3 regions of the Vibrio mangrovi genome follow, and region 1 is predicted to be linked to each of the others. Evidence: predicted binding sites of a transcription regulator. Region 1 holds the regulator's gene; each other region holds the start of a gene.
The links. Region 1 encodes PurR, which represses purine synthesis genes. Its sites were predicted from a motif close to TNANGNAAACGTTTNCNTNA; they were not measured.

Region 2: folD (bifunctional methylenetetrahydrofolate dehydrogenase/methenyltetrahydrofolate cyclohydrolase FolD) is a predicted target of PurR. The motif match lies at 1,851-1,870, and genes of this name have one in related genera.
Region 3: OCU74_RS04715 (uracil-xanthine permease family protein) is a predicted target of PurR. The motif match lies at 2,078-2,097, and genes of this name have one in related genera.

The regions. Positions count from the first base shown of each region.
Region 1 is NZ_AP024883.1:1,493,242-1,496,522, forward strand. It holds gene glgA (glycogen synthase GlgA) at 1-195, shown strand, start outside; gene OCU74_RS06775 (TfoX/Sxy family DNA transformation protein) at 330-920, opposite strand; cyclic di-GMP riboswitch class I at 1,047-1,133, opposite strand; gene purR (HTH-type transcriptional repressor PurR) at 1,286-2,296, opposite strand; gene elyC (envelope biogenesis factor ElyC) at 2,589-3,281, opposite strand, start outside.
Region 2 is NZ_AP024883.1:2,254,894-2,258,174, forward strand. It holds gene OCU74_RS10080 (HAMP domain-containing methyl-accepting chemotaxis protein) at 1-1,528, shown strand, start outside; tRNA gene OCU74_RS10085 (tRNA-Arg) at 1,661-1,737, opposite strand; gene folD (bifunctional methylenetetrahydrofolate dehydrogenase/methenyltetrahydrofolate cyclohydrolase FolD) at 1,956-2,816, shown strand; gene OCU74_RS10095 (lytic murein transglycosylase) at 2,873-3,281, opposite strand, start outside.
Region 3 is NZ_AP024883.1:1,039,030-1,042,310, forward strand. It holds gene ushA (bifunctional UDP-sugar hydrolase/5'-nucleotidase UshA) at 1-143, shown strand, start outside; gene ybaK (Cys-tRNA(Pro) deacylase) at 254-736, shown strand; gene OCU74_RS04715 (uracil-xanthine permease family protein) at 794-2,035, opposite strand; gene OCU74_RS04720 (DUF2066 domain-containing protein) at 2,223-3,281, shown strand, end outside.

The DNA of each region.
Region 1 (3,281 bases):
GCGACAGGATTCGGCTTTTCAGAACCCAGTGCTGAGGCTTTACTGATCTGTATGCAACGTGCACTATTGTTTTGTCTTCAACATCCGGAGCAAATGCTGGCGGTACAGCAGCGGGCAATGCAGCAGGATTTCCGATGGGAAGACTCTGCTCAGCAATACCTAAGGATGTATGCTGCGGCATTAATGGGATTCTGAGTTGGTTTTCTTGTTCAGGATTGAATGCAGATAAAAATAAAGCACCGGAAACGGTGCTTTATTTTTAGGTTCGGCTATGGGGTTGTTTCTGTATACTTTTTGTTTCGGTATACGATAGCCAGTTTTACTTTGATTTAAATCTGTCCGGCTAACTCATCACGTCTTGCCTGAGGAATAACAGACCAGTGTTTACCTTCAATCGCGCCTTCCAGTGCCCATAGAAGCTCCAGAGGTGGTTGAGTTGAAGGATGAGAGCTCTGAATTGCTTTATATGCCCCAAGAGCCCCTCTCTGGTGAAGCTCTTCAACAGAATTGATTCCTGCTTTACGTAGCATACGCTCTGTTGCCAAACGAAGGTTAGGAAGATCTTTCAACCGTTGAGGCTTGGTCTCTACGTGAGAAGTTTTCTCATTTTTTGCATTCAGGTAAGCTTCTTTAGCAATACTGAGAATGGTGTTCAGGTCGTCCCAGTAGTCAGAAGGAAGTGCGAAATACTTGGTAACTACAGGAAAGCCACGTTTTGTGTACACATAAGGTTCGAAACCTCTTGCCTTAAATGTCTCAAGTGAGTAACTGTCTGCCCGTATATGTAGTTTGTCTTGTACGACAAGTGCGAACATAATGTCGTCAACAAAAATACCAAACCCGCCAAACATTGAGCGAGATTTGACACGTCCCAGCTGTTCGAAAAGCCGCATTGAATCTTTAAGAATTGGTTTGTCCATGCTTTACGTCTCGGTGTATTTAAACGAATACGCCACCAGAATCAGGTCCGAGAATTTAGCAAAATAATGCAGAAAGTATGTTAATAAGACGTCAAATCATTGACGAATATGAAATGCATTTTTGCCATCGGTAACCCCGCTACCTACCACTTATCGTGGTTTAGGCCGGAGGCTTTGCGTCCCACCTTTTCAGATGGTTTGCCCTGTGCGTGACACTTTTCCATTAAGGAGTTATCAAAAAATGTGGAATAGACATCATGACTACCTATTACACAATATGTGATTCTAGTCCAATTAATGGAGGTTATCAATAGAAAGAAAGTGGTTGGAGGAATGACTTTCCTCCAATGGGTGTAAATTATTTGTTAAATTTTATTTAAATCTTTAACTGTGTCACGTTCTACAATTTCAGGATGCATTTCAAACGTGCGGCGATCATGTTCTTTATTTTTGATGCGTTCCAATAGAATTTCAAAAGCATTTTTGCCAACCCTGCGTTTGGGTTGGTGAATAGTCGTCAATGGGGGAGAAAAGTATTCGGAGATTTCGATGTTGTCATAACCAATCACGGAAATATCCTCAGGAACTTTGATGCCTCTTTGCTGCAACCGGCTCATGAGCCCTAAGGCCATGGTGTCATTGAAACAGAATACGGCAGTTGGCTGTTCATCCATTGCAATGATCTTGTCGGCAGCCAGTACTGCCGTGTCACATTCAAAATTTCCTTCCAGTATCCAGTCTTCATTTGGTGTCAGATTAGCTTCTGCCATGGCTCTGCGAAAGCCCTGAATACGTTCCTGACAGGCTGCTTTGGATAGATGCCCACTCAGGCAGGCAATATGCCGGTGGCCTTTATCGAGGAGATAACGGGTTGCAAGGTATCCACCTTCTTCGGAGTTATCGATGATTTTATCTGCCTGTGAACTTTCTGGTCCCCAGTCCATGATGACTTTAGGAATATCATCATAGGCTTCCAGCATCTCCAGAAGTTCAGCGGTCAGGTCTGAACACATTACCAGCATACCATCGACACGCTTTTCGGCCAGCATCCGGATATAATCACGCTGCTTCTCGTATAATCCACCGGTATTACAGAGGATTAGAGTATAACCCTGACGATAGCAGTAACTTTCAACACCATCGATGACTTCAGAGAAAAAGGGGTTGGTTGACTGGGTCACGAGCATCCCGATTGTACGGGTTGAATTACATTTCAGGCTTCGGGCCACAGCACTGGGAGCGTAGTTCAGAGTTTTGACAGCTTCCATGACTTTTTCTTGAGTCGTTTCCGCCACAAATCTGGTTTTGTTAATAACATGTGAAACAGTTGTTGTTGAAACTCCCGCCAAGCGGGCAACGTCCTTTATCGTAGCCATAGGTATTGTCCTGTCGCCTATGCTGAAGGTCCAGCAATCCGGAGCAAATTACAATTGAAAGTTTGATTATGAAGATTTTATATCCTGCTCAGCCAATAATTTTCGTGAAAGTCGTATTCTGAGTTATTGGATATAAGAACAAAAACCGCCGGTTATAGCGGTTTTTGTCTGGTATTTATTGCGCTTTAGCGGCGAATTTTAGACTGCTGCTTGGGTAATAGCAATCGAAATGAGGAAATATGTCGTCTCATTCAGGATTAGAACACACAAATTCAGGCTCATGTGATGTCTGCTACATCTCACTCTGTGATGGCTCAGATACGGTGGCTTCCTGGCTGGCGACCCAGTTCTTCAGATAATGCCAGAATTGTCCCAGAGTTTCGTACCAGTACTTTTCCGTTTGTTCCAGATAAATGGCTTTGGGGGCATACTTTATCCAGGGTTGAGCTATATTTCTATAAGACAAAAAATTGGTCGGAGCCGGAATCGGATTCAGTCCTGCAGATCGAAACTCAAGCAGTGCACGATTCATATGACTTGCGGAGGTGACCAGCACTAATTTTCTCGGTCCGACAAAGCTTGCTGCCTGCTGGGCTTCTTCCCAGGTATCTTTGGCAGTTTCCAGTAGTACGATGTCCGATTTGGCCACACCGAGAGATAGAGCTACTTTCGCCAGCATTCGTGCGTGACTGAACCGGGTTCCGCCGGCATATCCGGAAAGAATAAGTCTGGAGCCAGGATACATTCGCATGATCCGTATTCCTTCGGTCAGGCGCATGAGTGCGGAACGGCTGAGCTGTGAGGTCGGAGGAAGCTGGTCATCGACCACATGACTACTGCCGAGAACCATAATGTAGTCAATGCTGCCTTCAACAGGCAGAAAAGCGGAGTACTGACGCTCCAGTGGGGCCAGCAGACGATCAGATACCGGCTGAAAGGAAGCCAGAAATAACATGGTGTAGGAGAAAAGAACAATCAGGCAGCC
Region 2 (3,281 bases), 760 kb from region 1:
GGGAGCTCACGGTGAAGAAATGCGCAATGCAATCGCTCAAATCATCGACATTGCCTATGAAAATAATGACAATCAGTTAACTTACCATGCTGGTCAGGCTCAGCGGGGGATGCTGGTCGGACGCTTGTTTGTCTCCAGATATGTTCAAACCAGCCGAGATGAAGATTTTACGATTGCGATAACCAATATGGATCAGGAGCTCAAAGACGAAATAGCCGCACTTGAGCAGGATCTACAGGGAACTCCTCAGCAAAATCTATTGGATACATTCCTGAACGCACATCGTGGCTATATTGCCGATATGCACACCCTCCGGGATCTGATCAAAAAAACCAATACCATTATCCATGACACTTTGGATAAGGTTGGTCCTCAGATCGCATCAGACGTTGAAGATGTCAAACGCTCTGTGATGCAGGAGCAGGATACCATCGGTCCGCAGCTCAAAAGCGACACCAACAGGAGCATCAATATCACTATGCTTCTGTCTGTGCTGGCAATTCTGTTAGGCATTGCAGCGTCTTATGTTCTGACTATCGTAATTACCAGACCGGTGCGCAAAGCTGTAGACGCCGCCAACCAACTGGCACAGGGTGATTTGACCGTTGATGTCGGAAAAACCAGTAAAGATGAAACCGGTCTGCTGCTTGCTGCAGTGCAGAATACCGCTGCAAATCTGAAACAGATGATTACAACAATTTCCGGAGCCAGCACAGAACTGGCATCAGCATCAACAGAGCTGGCAGCAGTCACCGAGCAAAGTAGCCAGAGTATTGTCCGTCAGGAATCCGAGACGGAAATGGTAGCAACCGCAATGAATGAGATGACGGTTACTGTCCACGATGTTGCCAACAGTGCATCACAGGCAGCCAGTGCGGCTGATAAGGCCAATCAGGAAGCCGAATCCGGGGCAAATGTTGTTGCAAGAACCATTGCAGCCATCCATTCCCTGTCAGACAGCGTCACGCAGTCTTCTGAGAAACTCAGCGAAGTTGAGCAGGAAGTTCATAACATCAGTACCATTCTGGATGTAATCAGAGGCATCGCCGAACAAACTAACCTACTGGCTCTCAACGCGGCGATAGAAGCAGCCCGGGCCGGAGATCAGGGACGGGGATTTGCAGTGGTTGCTGATGAGGTTCGTTCACTGGCGTCAAGAACACAGGATTCAACACAGGAAATCCAGAATATTATTGAGCAATTGCAAAGAGGAACGCAGAGTACCGTAGAAGCGATGACTCAGGGGAAAAAACAGGCGGCGGCATGTGTTGAACAGGCAGATGAAACCAATGCCACACTGCAAGCCATTATGCATGCCATTGGCGTCATCAATGATATGAACATGCAAATCGCCAGTGCCTCAGAGGAACAAAGTACCGTCGCTGAAAGTATTAACGAAAATGTGGTCAACGTGCGCCAGATTGCTCAGGAAAATGCCACAGCCTCGGATGAAGCCCGTCAGTCCAGTGGTGAAATCGCCCGTCTGGCCGAGCAGCTCAATCAACTGGTGGCACGGTTTAAGATTTAACCGTGGTTCAGAGCAGATAGAGGAGGAAAACACTGCCCTTTGTTTTAGTGGTGATGCTTCCTCATAGCGACGGATAATTTATCTGACAGCCAACGAAAAAGCCCCGGCATTTTGCCGGGGCTTAAAGAATAATGGCGCGCCCTACAGGATTCGAACCTGTGACCACATGCTTAGAAGGCACGTGCTCTATCCAACTGAGCTAAGGGCGCGCTACGGGGTGGAATTATACGAGTTCACATGAGTAAATCAACGGATTTATCTAATCTGATGATTCAAATGCCTAAAAAATTACCAGCTTGAGAAAAACCTCTGAAAAAATACCCAGGGCAAACGTTTGCTTATAGATGTTCTTTTAAATATCTGCGACAATGCGCGCAAAAATTTTTCTACTTTTTTTGTTTCGCTACTCTTTGTGTGAAGGTAAGCCATGACTGCTCAAAATATTGATGGAACCCTAATTTCTAAAACCGTCCGTGCGGAAGTCTCTGCACGGGTGAAAGCCCGTATAGATGCCGGACTTCGGGCACCGGGGCTTGCTGTGGTTCTCGTCGGAGAAGATCCGGCCTCCCACGTGTATGTCGGGAGCAAACGTCGGGCCTGTGAAGAAGTCGGCTTTGTTTCAAAATCGTTCGACCTGCCTGCCAACACAACACAACAGGCCTTGCTTGAGCTGGTGGATCAACTTAATGCTGACCCGGCAATCGATGGTATTCTGGTACAACTTCCTCTTCCTGCCGGACTTGATGCAACTCAGGTTCTGGAGCGAATTCTGCCAGATAAGGATGTCGACGGTTTCCATCCTTATAACGTCGGGCGTCTGGCTCAGCGGATCCCAACACTTCGCTCATGCACACCTAAAGGCATCATGACTCTGCTGGAACGGTATAACATCGACCCACGTGGTAAACATGCGGTCATCGTTGGTGCGTCAAATATCGTCGGTCGCCCGATGACACTGGAACTGTTACTGGCCGGATGTACGACAACGACATGCCACCGTTTCACCAAAGATTTAGAACAATATGTCCGTCAGGCAGAAATTCTGGTCGTAGCCGTAGGAAAGCCGCATTTCATTCCCGGAGAGTGGATCAAAGAAGGTGCCGTCGTGATCGATGTCGGTATTAACCGCATGGATAACGGCAAGCTGGTCGGCGACGTCGAATATGATGTTGCTAAAGCGAAAGCCAGCCATATCACGCCGGTTCCGGGAGGTGTTGGCCCAATGACAGTCGCAACACTGATTGAAAATACCATGCTGGCTTGCGAGCAGTTCCACACCGAATCATAATCATACTGAAAAGGCTCCGTAAACGGAGCCTTTTTACATCACAGTATGTTACCCGGCTAATTCATAATAATCCGGTCGGCAAGATGACTGACCGCTAATGCAAAGTAGTACGAACGGTTCCACTTCATCAAAACGTTATAGTTGTTATATACCAGATACACCCGGCCCTGTTCATCATCCGGAGCGATCAGCCAGGCCTGAATATCCTGCTTTAGTTTCGGTAGCGGGCTACGATCATAGCGTGTCACACCCAGTTCACTCCACTGATGCAACATTTTCCCCTGCTCTTTACCCCGCCCGACCAGATTCATATCGAATCCTCGTGGCAGGTGAACCTGACGGCCCCAGATCATATGTTCATTCCAGCCGGACTGACTCAGATAATTGGCTGTTGAGGCAAAAACATCCGCGTTCGTCCCCCAGATATCTTTTCTGCCATCCCCGTTACCGTCTGCGGCAAAGGAA
Region 3 (3,281 bases), 450 kb from region 1:
ATGGTTATCCCAAACTGACGGATCATACCGGTTTTGTGAATACCGGGTTTGTTGATGCTGATGTTTTAAAAGAGTATTTGCAGGCGCACAGTCCAGTTGATACTTCTTTGTATCAGCCTAAAGGTGAGATTATCTATAAATGAAAAAGCATTTGACTCTCACTGTCGGGTGATTTTAACTTGAGGCGGCAAATTGCCGCCTTTTATTTATCTGAAAGCGGGCTATTGTTTTTGTTGATAATAAGGACTGACTTATGACACCGGCGATTCGTCTGGCAAAGAAAAAGAAGGTTGCCCATACGATCCATCAGTATGAGCATGACCCGAATCATACCAGCTTTGGACTCGAGGCTGCAGAGGTTCTCGGACAGGATCCGAAAAAAGTGTTTAAGACTTTGTTGTTCAGTCTGAACGGGGAACCCAAAGCACTTGCAGTGGCAATTATTCCTGTCGATCAAAAGCTGAATTTAAAACTGGCGGCGAAAGCGGCTGGTGTGAAAAAAGCGGAAATGGCAAATCCTGAAATTGCTCAGAAAACAACCGGGTACGTTGTTGGTGGGATTAGTCCGCTCGGGCAGAAAAAAGCACTGCCGACTTTCATTCATACCAGTGCCCAGTCTCAGGAGATGATCTGTGTCAGTGCCGGGAAAAGGGGATTAGAGATCGAACTGGCGCCACAGGATTTGGCAAATCTGACCCGGGCGAAGTTTCTGCCTTTATGTCTGGATAACGAATAAAATACCCCGGTATTTACCGGGGTATTTTATTCAATAACTTGTTATTGACTGATGATGTTAGTCTTCTATCTGCGCGTTATCGACAACATGGTTTTCACCTAAATCATCAGGCAGAATCAGGTTCAGTAAGATCGCAACGATCCCGCAGAGACTGACGCCCTGCAAGCTGAACTCTCCGACACCGAAGGCCATTCCACCAATCCCGAAAACAAGTGTAACGGCAACAATTACCAGATTTCTGGATTTATGCAGATCAACATGATTTTTGATCAGAGTATTCAGACCGACAGAAGCAATTGAGCCGAACAACAGAATCATAATGCCGCCCATTACCGGAACCGGGATGGTTTGCAGTAGTGCACCCAGTTTGCCGACCAGAGCTAAGACAATGGCTGTTACGGCAGCCCAGGTCATAATCACTGGATTGAATGCTTTGGTGAGCATGACTGCACCGGTGACTTCACTATAGGTTGTATTTGGTGGTGCACCGACCATTGCTGCTGCAATTGTTGCAATCCCGTCACCGGCAATCGTACGGTGAAGACCGGGTTTTTTCAGATAATCTTTCCCGGTGACATTTGAGATCGAGAGAATATCACCGACATGCTCAACTGCCGGAGCAATTGCGACCGGAATCATAAATAAGATTGCATTGAGGTTAAACTCAGGCATGGTGAAATTCGGCAGTGAAAACCATGCTGCATTTGCTACCGCATCAAAACTGACAACACCAAAAATCAGGCTGAGTGTATAACCGGCAATGATTCCACCAAAAATTGGCAGAAGCTTGAACATGCCTCGGGCAAAGACACTGATCAGGATGGTGGTAAGCAGAGAAATACAGGAAATCCAGAGTGCTGCTTGTCCGTCAATCAACTGAACCGAGCCATCACTGGTTTTTCCCAAAGCCATATTCACAGCAACTGGTGCCAGCCCAAGACCGATAACCATAATAATTGGACCAACCACCACTGGGGGAAGAAGTTTGTGGATGAAGTCTGCACCATTGACTTTGATAAGCCCGCCTAATACCAGGTAAACCGCTCCGGCTGCCATGAGTCCGCCCATTGTTGCCGGGATTCCCCAGGCTTGGACACCGTATAGAATGGGAGCGATAAAAGCGAAAGAGGAGGCGAGAAAGATAGGAACAGAGCGGCGGGTGATAAGTTGAAAGAGAAGGGTCCCGACACCGGCTCCAAAGAGGGCGACGTTTGGATCCAGTCCCGTCAGCAACGGAACCAGTACCAGAGCACCAAATGCAACAAAGAGCATTTGAACGCCTAATATGGCATTTTTCATGTTTTTTTCCCTGATTAAGACAAATTTTGAGGATTCTATCACTTATTTAAACGTTTGCCATACACCAACTATGCGATTTTTGTGGAAATATTCATCAGGAAAATTTGTCATTGTGTCAGGGTTTTCTTGCCGGGAACCCAATAGTTGCTTATGATCGGAGCACGATTGTTGATGTATTTGGATTACTATGCGTAATTTCGCTTGTCTGATTTTGTTATGCCTGAATTTTTCCGGTTATGCGGCAACCCAGGTGAATATTTATCGTTCGGAAGTCGTACTTGCGCCGGAGCAGAATGAAGCTCAGGCGCGTGTTCAGGGAATGGAAAATGTGATTATCCGGGCAACCGGAGACAGAAATTCAGTGGATAACCCGGTTGTCAAAAAAGCGCTTTCTCAAAACCGCCTGTACTTATCTCAGATTAGTTATGATCAGAAAGATGAGCAGAATGTGGTAAAAATGCAATTTGGCAGCAAACAGATTAGAACGTTACTGACTCAGGCTCAGCTGCCATTCTGGCCTGAAAAGCGCGCTACGATTCTGGTATGGTATGTGGAAGATCAGAACTTCCAGCGGAATATTGCCTGGGAGAATGTCGCGAATTCAGATATCCAGCAACTGAAACAGCTCGCGGAAGAGCGTGGTTTACCTCTGATTGTGCCGGTCGGTGATTTTGATGATATTACCGGGATTGAAGCTTCGGATGTCTGGGGTGGATTTCTTCAGCCTATCCGTGATGCGAGTCGACGTTATCACCCTGATGCCATTCTGATTGTCCGAGCTCAGTCGGGGGAGCTGAACTGGAAGCTCTATGATCAATCACCAGAAAATCTGCTGGATGTTTCTATCTCACCCGTGAGTGGGAATTTTAACGGTGAACATGCTCAGGAGCAGTTGGTTGATCAACTGACGCAGTATTATGCCAGAAAAAACCGGGTTATCGTTTCCGGTGAGTCTTCTCATTCTATGTTGTTGAAAGTGACTCATTTGAGTCGTGCCGTCCATTTTTTCACACTGGAACAGGCTTTGAATCAGTTGAGTTCTGTGGCTGCGGTGGATGTTGTCAATGTTCAGGGGGATGAAGTGACATTCCGGGTTCATCTGCTCACCACTCAGGAAGAATTTGAGCAGGAACTCACTTCCGTCAGTCTGATTGAAAGGCAGCCGTCTCCGGTCAATTCAGAGACCGGACTTTTTGAGCAACCGCATGAAAGCGCTCCTGCAGGTGAGCAAACTGAAAATGTGGAT